3 regions of the Mesobacillus sp. MER 48 genome follow, and region 1 is predicted to be linked to each of the others. Evidence: riboswitches for the same ligand, from Rfam matches in the RefSeq annotation. Region 1 holds a riboswitch; each other region holds the start of a gene.
What was found. Region 1 has a riboswitch for cyclic di-GMP ahead of M3593_RS18740 (YncE family protein). Riboswitches for the same ligand answer to the same signal wherever they lie in the genome.
Positions count from the first base shown of each region.

Region 1 (3,130 bases):
CAAAGACGGCGGTATTCGAGGATCATAAGAAAGAAATCAAGGAATCTTTATTCGACCAAAAAATCCAGACTGAATATCCAAACTGGCTTGAAAAGAAAAAGGCAGATTACAAAATTAAAAGAAATCTATAGTTTTGAAGGAACCTCTGCAGCTTTGCAGGGGTTTTTGTATTTTATTCTTGCAGAAGGAGTTTCTTATACGATAAAATGTTTACTTAAGGAAACTTTTTAGGGTAAATGCATATATTGTTAGGGTAAAGGGATTCTTGCATCTTGAAAGTTTACCAAAGGAAACATTTTAGTGTAAGACTATTTTTCGAACTGTTGAATGGATTCATTCAGGTAACAGACATAGACGATGAATTCCCGTTGGGTCAGCACAAATATCGATTTTAAAAGGAGAATATCAATGACAGAGGAGATTTTATTTGCTTTCGGTTTGACATTATTTGCAGGCCTTGCCACAGGAATTGGCAGTGTCCTTGCTTTTTTTACATCACGGACGAATACAAAATTCCTTTCGCTGGCTCTTGGATTTTCAGCCGGGGTCATGATCTATGTATCGATGATTGAAATCTTTGTCAAAGCCAAGGATGCTCTCGTTTCGGCGATGGGCGTGCAATTGGGAAACTGGGCGACCGTGGGCGGTTTTTTCGCGGGAATTGTATTGATTGCCTTAATTGATAAGTTCATACCGAAGCAGGGAAATCCTCATGAACTGAAGAAAGTTGAGGATATGAACATCTCCAATAAACCTTCCAACGACGCAGCTTTATTGAAAATGGGTACATTCACTGCGCTTGCGATTGGAATTCACAATTTTCCGGAGGGAATTGCAACCTTCACCTCCGCAATCCAGGATCCTGCATTAGGTGTTGCCATTGCGATTGCCATTGCCATCCATAACATTCCGGAGGGAATCGCCGTTTCCGTGCCAGTCTATTTCGCGACCGGAGATAAAAAGAAAGCTTTCAAGCTATCATTTTTGTCCGGGTTATCAGAGCCGATCGGCGCACTGGCGGCTTACCTGTTCCTGATGCCATTCTTGAACGATATTATGTTCGGCGTCATTTTTGCCGCGGTTGCCGGAATCATGGTCTTCATTTCACTTGATGAACTGTTGCCCGCCGCGAAAAAATACGATGAATCACACCTCGCGATTTATGGGTTGGTAGCCGGTATGGCGGTCATGGCTGTGAGTTTGTTGTTGTTTATATAAATAATTGCCATAAAAGCCAGCAAATCAGCTGGTTTTTATTATAGTTTTTTACATAAAAAGAAAATTTACCAAAAATTCATTGAAATCAAACTGTGACTAATATAGTATTAAACATGAGCAAAAAGTAACAAAAAACGACAAAAATTGTCAACGATAATGGCAAACACGACTAAAGTCGCGGACGCAAAGCCACGGGTCTAAGGCAGGAATGCTATGATAGCCGGGTTGCCGAATTGAAAAGAAACTTATCAGCTTCTTTTTGGCAACGGTACCCGTATGTATTGGGCGCGTTGACAGAAAGGAGTTTTTTTAGTTTATTTCAATAAAAACAGTGTGAGAGGAGAAGTTATGAAAACTCGAATATTAAATGTAGGATTAATTTTTTTCTTAATACTATCTTCATTAAGTCCGATATTTCCAAGCACGATCGCTACAGCAGAAGCCACTGGCCAGTTAAAAATAGAAGGCAGTTTAGCTGACTGGATATTTGACCAGCAAACAAACCAAATTTATGCCGTAACTGCAGAAGGAAATCTTCAAATTTTATCCGCTGCTACTTTGCAATTGGAAAAGTCAGTTTCATTGCAAGGCAGGCCTTCTGATATTAAAAAGGTAAACAACGAATTGTATATTGCATTGCCAGATACTAAGAAAATTGTTGTCTTCGATCTAACTACAACTGAAATTACAGAAGAATATATTACTACACTTGGTGCTCCGTATAGGATCGAAATTACCGGTGATAAGCTGTTTTATGTTGAGGAAGATCAAGATTCGCGTCTTTATGAATATAATCTTACTACTTTTCTAGATAAAGAGATTACTATCCAGGGAGATACATATTCTTCTTTCCATGAGCCAGACTTAATATTGAATAACGAAAAGGATACTTTATATATTGCTGAATCAGGCATATCAGGTTCGACAATTGAGGCGATATCAACCACTGATTATTCATTAAAGTCAGAAATGACATATGATGATAGCTATGGTTTTAGTTATCCAGAAAGAAATCTAATTCTTGATGGGAATGATATATTTTTCGCAGGCAGAAAGCTGGATTCACTTAATCTAGGTAATATTCACGGTTCATACCTTGAAGATCCAGAATCTGAAACTGCGGCTAAAATCCTCGGAACAGATGAGAATTTTGTATATACGAAATCAGGTGTTTTTAAAAGGGATACGTATCAAAAAGTTCATTCATTTTCCTTTAAGGTGGAAGAACTTTTAGTCGGGAATGGCGAGCTTTATTTGTACAATGTCACTGACGGCACAATCCAGAAATCAACTGCTTCTTTTACGGCTCCTGCAGCTCAATTCAATGAACCTGTAAACAATAAACTATCATTGCCACCCCTTCAAGATTGGGTAATGGATGAGGCGAACAAGAAGATATACGCAATTTCAAAGCATGATAATTTGCTGCTTTATATCAACTCTGAAACATTGGAAGTAGAACACGCCAGGTTCATTGGTTCAATGCCAACTGATATTGACCGTGTTGGAAATCAGTTGTACATTGCAAATTATGGTGGTACGAATATCTCTGTTACTGGCTTGAATCATGGGGATAGTATCAGTACAGTGACTACTACCCAGTCACCATACAATATTGCAACAGACGGAACAGATTTATATTATGTACCTGAAGATCAACATGTGAAAATCTATCATGTTGATTTAACAACACAGACAGAAAGTCAAGTAGGTTCAGACACATACTTTGAAGCTGATATTGAATTCGATTCTGTTAATAATCGTCTTTATTTAGGTGAATCAGGCAGTTCTGGATCAAATTTATACATCCTGAATCCCCAAGATGGTTCCGTGGTTGCGGAAGATGGCTTAGGATTTTCATATCCATCAAGGAAAGTCATTGTGGATAACAACGACATTTTTTATGCTGAGC
Region 1 is NZ_JAMAUR010000006.1:114,037-117,166, forward strand. It holds gene M3593_RS18730 (peptidylprolyl isomerase) at 1-131, shown strand, start outside; gene zupT (zinc transporter ZupT) at 409-1,218, shown strand; cyclic di-GMP riboswitch class I at 1,367-1,451, shown strand; gene M3593_RS18740 (YncE family protein) at 1,567-3,130, shown strand, end outside.

Region 2 (3,130 bases), on a different contig from region 1:
GCCTGGATCAATAAACGGATCATCAGTGCCATTCATCTAGTCGGAAAATATCCGAAACATTAATAAAAGCTGCCTAATGACAGCCTGGTCGCCCAGGCCTGTCAACGGCAGCTCTTTTTTATATATTCTGTGTATCCATACGTCTGGCGAAATCCACGAACCGGAACTTGTCGGGACGATGCCTTGACTCGGTATACTGGAAAAGTGTCGCATCATCGAAATAAATATAGTTTTTCACGATGACAATCGCATGGAATCCTTCCATATCCAGAAGCTCCCGATCCTCTTCACTCGGTTCCTCAACCGTGAATTCCTTTTTGGCAAAACTGATTTTTTTATCCAGTTCCTGCTCAATATATTCAAAAATCGAATTCTCGCATTTTTGGCGTGACAGGCCTGGCACATGCCTTTCGACGATAAAATCCTTATCGAGGATGACCCGTTCTTCATCAATATGCCTGACTCTCTTCACCTTCCAGACCATCTCATCATTGTCAACATTCAGTTCCCTCGCGATATCCGCTCCTGCCTGTTCGAGATCAAACCCATCCACAGTCGTCTTTGCTTTTCCGCCCATATTTTTCGCGAGTTCTTTAAAACTGATTAGCCCGGAAATCGGAAACTGGTGCCTTTTCAAATCGAGCACGAGTGAGCCTTTGCCGCGGATTTTTTGGATAAAGCCATTTTGTGCGAGAAGATTCAGGGCTTTGCGAATTGTTTCGCGTGATGTCTGATACATTTCGGCAAATTCATTTTCAGATGGCAAAATTGTTTTGGCGTGGTAATGCCCCTCCTGGATTTGTTTGGCGATTTCTTCATAGATCAATAAATACTTTTTCTGCATATCATCACCCGTACCTTGTCTGATTGCTACCATTTTACCTTTTTTTCGAATAAAAGAATATTATAGACTATCCTGTTTACTTTTTATAAAAATTCACCGTTAACCGCCGATAACTATAGAGACTATTTTTTTCCCAACCTTTTATTAAAAAAAACACCACAAAAATTGAGAAGATTGTTTATAATTGTTCTGTAAGGTGTTCTTAATATGGAACTATTTTATCAGATTTGTTATGATATAACTATAAATTGACAAGGTGTGTGGATACTGTGATTGGTGAACGCGTCAAAAAACTTCGACAAGAGAAAAGAATGTCCCTATCCGAGTTGGCTGAGCAAGCTGGCGTCGCAAAGTCCTATTTAAGCTCTTTGGAACGGAATCTGCAAACGAATCCTTCAATTCAATTTCTTGAGAAGATCGCTGGAGTCCTGAATGTCCCGGTTGATCAATTGATCCATGAACAAGTCGATAAAGAAAATATTGATTCTGACTGGGTTAATCTTGTGAAAGAAGCAATGGATTCCGGAATCAGCAAAGACCAGTTCCGTGAATTTCTCGAGTTCAACAAATGGAAACTCAATAATAAATAATCACAAGGGACAGCCATTTCGCTGTCCCTTTTTTGTAAAATAAAAAGCACCTCTGTAAGGAGCTGCCCGAGTATATAACGATTATCTTTATGTATCCTTTACTCCTGCCTATTGGTCATTAAAAATTTCCTGATTTCTTCTTTATTTATTCCCATCTCCAATGCTTCCATGATCAGCTGCATCCATTCTGTATCCAATTCTTCGAAAATTACCTGTTCTTTAATCAAGTTCTTCCCCCCAAAATACAGTTAGTATCCCAGGCGGCCCGGCCATCATAGTACTTTTGCACCTTAGATCCGTGACTTTGCGTCCTGGTTTTTCAACCAGTTTGCCTTTATCTGTACCTTTTTGCTTAATCGTTTACTCCCAATGTCATTGTACCTTGTTCTATATATTTAACATGTAAATATTTGTCGGCGAATTTCTGGAACTATCCTTCTTTTTCTTCCAAACAATTACAAATTTATAGATTAAAACATTATTTTTCTGAAAATTTAAATCTTTTTACTAGTATTTTTTGTCGCATCCTATCCTTAAATGTTGAACTCTTTTTTTACATTCACCCCCATAAATCTGAAGATAAGCCTTTGGACTGTGAAGTTTTTGGATAGGTTTGCCTTTTCCCGCGATGCTTTAGGACTACTTTTTCAAGGCTGATGGCATTGAAAAACGGGTACCTTGTTAAATCATTGCCACACACCGGACATAGCCATTCACCCTGTTCACTGCTGCTAAACGAGGGACGATTGCATCGATCGCAGTTTTTTCTGTACATTGCCATTTGCCTCCTTAACTCGGTACTACTACACTCCATTCGAGTATAGTTCAGAGGAACCATTTTTGAAAAAGTCCATAATAAGGCAAATTTTCTTAAAAAAGAACAATAATCGTTCTTTTTTAAGAAATTCCTTCCATTCTCATACTATTTCGTATTTTTTAAAGAATCTATTTGTTCGTTATAATGAATATAGTTGATTTTAAGGAGATAACTAGATGAAGGTTGGAGAGAAGATTAAAAGATTAAGATTGGAAAGAAACTATTCTATTACTGAACTTTCTCAAAAAGCGAATGTTTCCAAGTCATACCTAAGTTATATCGAAAGAGGCATTCAAGAAAATCCTTCGCTCCAGGTTTTATCACGACTTGCCCACAATCTGGATACGTCTGTGGAGAACCTGATGGGCCAGCAAACAAAAAGGATTGATTCGATCCCCGTTGATGAGGAATGGATCGGACTTGTTGACGAAGCAATAAAAAATGGGATCAGCAAAGAAGATTTTTCTTATTACCTTGATTTCATGAAATTCAAGAACCGTATTGATAAAGAAAAGTAGCGAGTATTATAAAATACAAATTAAGAATGCATCTTAGACCAAAATACCAAAAAAAAACAGCCTTAATGGCTGATTCTCTGTTTGGAAAGGCTGGCGGCAATCTTCGCTCCCACCCTGGCGTTATTTTTGACAAGCGCGATATTAGCAACAAGGCTCTTTCCCTCGGTCAGTTCTTTAACCTTACCCAGCAGGAATGGGGTCAAATGCTTGCCGTCTATATGCTTTTTCTTCGCTTCTGCCAGTGCTTTTTCGATCACGTCAGCTATGAAACTTTCTTCCATTGCATCACCTTCAGGGATCGGATTGGCAACGACGATTCCACCATTGAGCCCAAGATCCCATTTAGTTTTGATCATATCCG
Region 2 is NZ_JAMAUR010000004.1:170,516-173,645, reverse strand. It holds gene M3593_RS15680 (late competence development ComFB family protein) at 1-63, shown strand, start outside; gene treR (trehalose operon repressor) at 119-844, opposite strand; gene M3593_RS15670 (helix-turn-helix domain-containing protein) at 1,114-1,434, shown strand; gene M3593_RS15665 (anti-repressor SinI family protein) at 1,533-1,661, opposite strand; cyclic di-GMP riboswitch class I at 1,691-1,777, opposite strand; gene M3593_RS15660 (hypothetical protein) at 1,994-2,209, opposite strand; gene M3593_RS15655 (helix-turn-helix domain-containing protein) at 2,428-2,769, shown strand; gene M3593_RS15650 (pseudouridine-5'-phosphate glycosidase) at 2,832-3,130, opposite strand, start outside.
Region 2: another riboswitch for cyclic di-GMP. It lies ahead of M3593_RS15665 (anti-repressor SinI family protein); the one in region 1 lies ahead of M3593_RS18740 (YncE family protein).

Region 3 (3,130 bases), on a different contig from region 1:
ATGCCGACAGCCATTACGATGAATTCACCTGCGGCTGTTGTCAGCCATGTGAACCAGAACGGCAGCTGGAATGCTAGATTCAATTCAAGCGCAATCAGGAACATCGTGAAGGTGAACACCAGAGTATTCACAAACATCCGGCCGATGATATTCTTGATATATTTTGCAGTGAAAATCGTAATCCATAAAGAAATCACTGACTGGCCAACCCCAAAAACAAGGTCATAAGCGATCATCGGGGAAAAGAGCAGGTTTGTTAAAAACACACCTAATACAATTCCGAAGAAAAATTTTTTGTTAAAAACAATCAGGTGGTTGAACATTTCCGATACGCGGAACTGTACATTGGTAAAGCCGAATGGCTGGATAACTGCGGAAACGGCAATATACAATGCAGCAAGAATCCCGTTTCGGACAATCATTCTCGTATTCATTTTCATCTCTCCTAGTTTTTTTACGTGGGATGGTTACGAACCACGATATTTAAAAGCCAAATTTATATTATATAGGATGAAAGACCTTCTCACAATGGCATTTTTCTAGAATAGCAGTTTGGGACTTGGACTCTGATTAAGATAGGGTTTATCTCAGCTTAAAGTATCTTTGATTTAAAATAATACCTGCGATTGGTATAATTTAATGCAACTGGGAAGGTAAAATGACCTGTAAAAATTGAAGTACCTGGAAAGGGGATATAAAAATGTTTAAAAGAGATATAAAAAAGCATTGGACCGTTCAATATGAAGAGAGGGTCATGCCGCATGTGCAGGCAGGAATGGTACTGAACCCGCAAGACTGGAGGGAACTGGACCCGTTCATTCTAATGGCGGAGGACTGGTTCAAGCGCGGAACCTTTTCCGACCATCCACATCGCGGCTTCCAAACGATTACGTTTGTCATTGACGGCAGACTGGAACATATCGATAATCATGGAGGCCACAGCATCCTGGAGGCAGGGGATATCCAGTACATGAACGCCGGCAGCGGAGCGAGGCATGCCGAGGAGGCGGTGGAAAACGACATTGCCCATACGCTGCAATTATGGCTGAATTTGCCTGGAGAGCTGAAAGGCACAACCACTTCTTATCAGAATGTATATAACGAAGAGGCGCCTGTTGTCCCATTCGATGGCGGCACACTGAAGGTCTACTCAGGAGAAACCGCGGGTGTAAAGGGACCGTTGGAACCATTGGTGCCATTTGCTTTATCTGAAATTCGCCTGTCAGAAGGTGCTGAATTCACATATGAGCTTCCAGAGACACATAATGCGTTCCTTTATGTACTTTCAGGTGAACTTGAAGCTGGTGAAAGCAAGACCAACCTAAAGAAATCTTCAGCAGCAACTTTAACTTACAATGATGTTGGCAAAGGCTTAAGCGCCCTATCTTTGAAAGCGAATAAGCGCTCAAGAGTTTTGGTTTACTCTGGCCAGCCAATCAAAGAGGAAGTCGTTGCATACGGTCCATTCGTCATGAATTCAATGGAAGAAATCCGCCAGGCATACCGGGATTACCAGGAAGGGAAATTTGGCGGGGAAGCGAAGTAGCTGTGGTGCAAACTTTAAAAATTTTTATTTATTTTTTCGTGTCGAATAAGTATGATAAAAGTAGAATTAAAATCCGATAAAGGCAAATCCAGGGAAACCTGGGGACGCAAAACTACAGGGGCTAAAGTCATGACCATGCCAGCCAGTTGCCGAAGGTTCACATAGTCGATTTATGTGTGCTGCTCTTCGGACAGCACTTTTTTGATTTTAATTCCAATATATTAGTGGGGGAAATTGGAATGAAAAAGTTTTTCGCATCAACAATTTTGATCGGGTTGCTTGCTTTTGGTACGGGAGTATCCGCAGAGGAAGTTATTGAAACTGCAGATCCCGGAACGACACCAGACGAGTTTTTATTTACGTTTGATCAATTATTTGAAGAATTGAAGCTTTTAATTACCTTTGATGATGAAAAGGAAGCCGAGCTGCTTTTAGAGTTTGCGAACGAGAGGCTGGCTGAGGCGGCAGCTATGTCAGAGGAGGAAAAGACAGAATTCGTACAAGAGGCGTTAAAAGATTATTTAGAAACGCTTGAGGAAGCGCAAGAGAAGGTCACGGAGGTCATTGTTGAAGACGGGACCGATTCCGATGGAGAAGACCGGCTGACAGAAGAGTTGGAAAATGCAGCTGATCTTGAGGAAGGGCTTACCGAAGAACTCGAAGATGAATTGAAGGAAGAAGTTGAAGAAGCAACAGAACAAGCAAAGATCGTTGCTAACGTGGTAAAGGATCTTGATCAGGATAGGGTAGCCCAGCTGCGTGAGCAGGAGTTGGGTTATGGACAAATCGCACAAATCTTCTGGCTTGCAGAGGCAGCTGGCAAGACAGTGGAAGAGATTGCCGTTTTATATACAGAGGAAAAGGTTGGTTTTGGAAAGGCAGCCAAGCAGCTGGGTGTCCATCCTTCACAGTTGAAAGGACTGGCAGCAGGTAAAAAAGAATCTTCAGTCGATGAAGAGACTGATGCAGATGATAGTGGTGAAATTTCAGAAGATGAAGGCTCCTTAGAAGCAGAACAGCCTGAAGAAGAAATGGAAACTGAGGAAGGAAATGTGGAGACTGAATCGGCTGACCAGCAAGTTAATATTGCAGCCGCTACAGTTGCCGGCACGGTATCGAAAACGACTGCTTCAAAAGTAGAAGAAAAGAAAGTAAATGCAGAAAAGAAGGCGGAAGAAGCCGCTGTGAAGGCTGCTGAGAAGAAAGCTGAAGCTAAAAAGAAAGCGGAAGAACAAAAGCGCGAAGCAGAAAAGAAGGCTGAAGAAAAGCAAAAAGAAGAATCAGCAAAAGCTGAAGAGAAGCGTAAGGAAGAAATGAAAAAAGCTGAAGAGAAGCGTAAAGAAGAAGCGAAAAAAGCTGAAGAGAAGCGTAAAGAGGCAGTAAAAGAAACAAAGAAGAATAAAGAAAAGCAAGAAGATGACGAAGTGGAAGACGACGAGCAGGAAGATGATGACAGCCACGGTAATCCAAACAATGAAAAAGAGAAGAAAAACGGAAAGTAAGTTTACAGGTACTATTCGATAGAGGAAACCGATCCGCTTAGAATATTTGACTGTATTCAAGTTTTTATGTACGATGATAGTA
Region 3 is NZ_JAMAUR010000004.1:227,506-230,635, forward strand. It holds gene M3593_RS15905 (QueT transporter family protein) at 1-434, opposite strand, end outside; PreQ1 riboswitch class I at 440-484, opposite strand; gene M3593_RS15910 (pirin family protein) at 701-1,546, shown strand; cyclic di-GMP riboswitch class I at 1,618-1,700, shown strand; gene M3593_RS15915 (DUF5667 domain-containing protein) at 1,786-3,048, shown strand.
Region 3: another riboswitch for cyclic di-GMP. It lies ahead of M3593_RS15915 (DUF5667 domain-containing protein); the one in region 1 lies ahead of M3593_RS18740 (YncE family protein).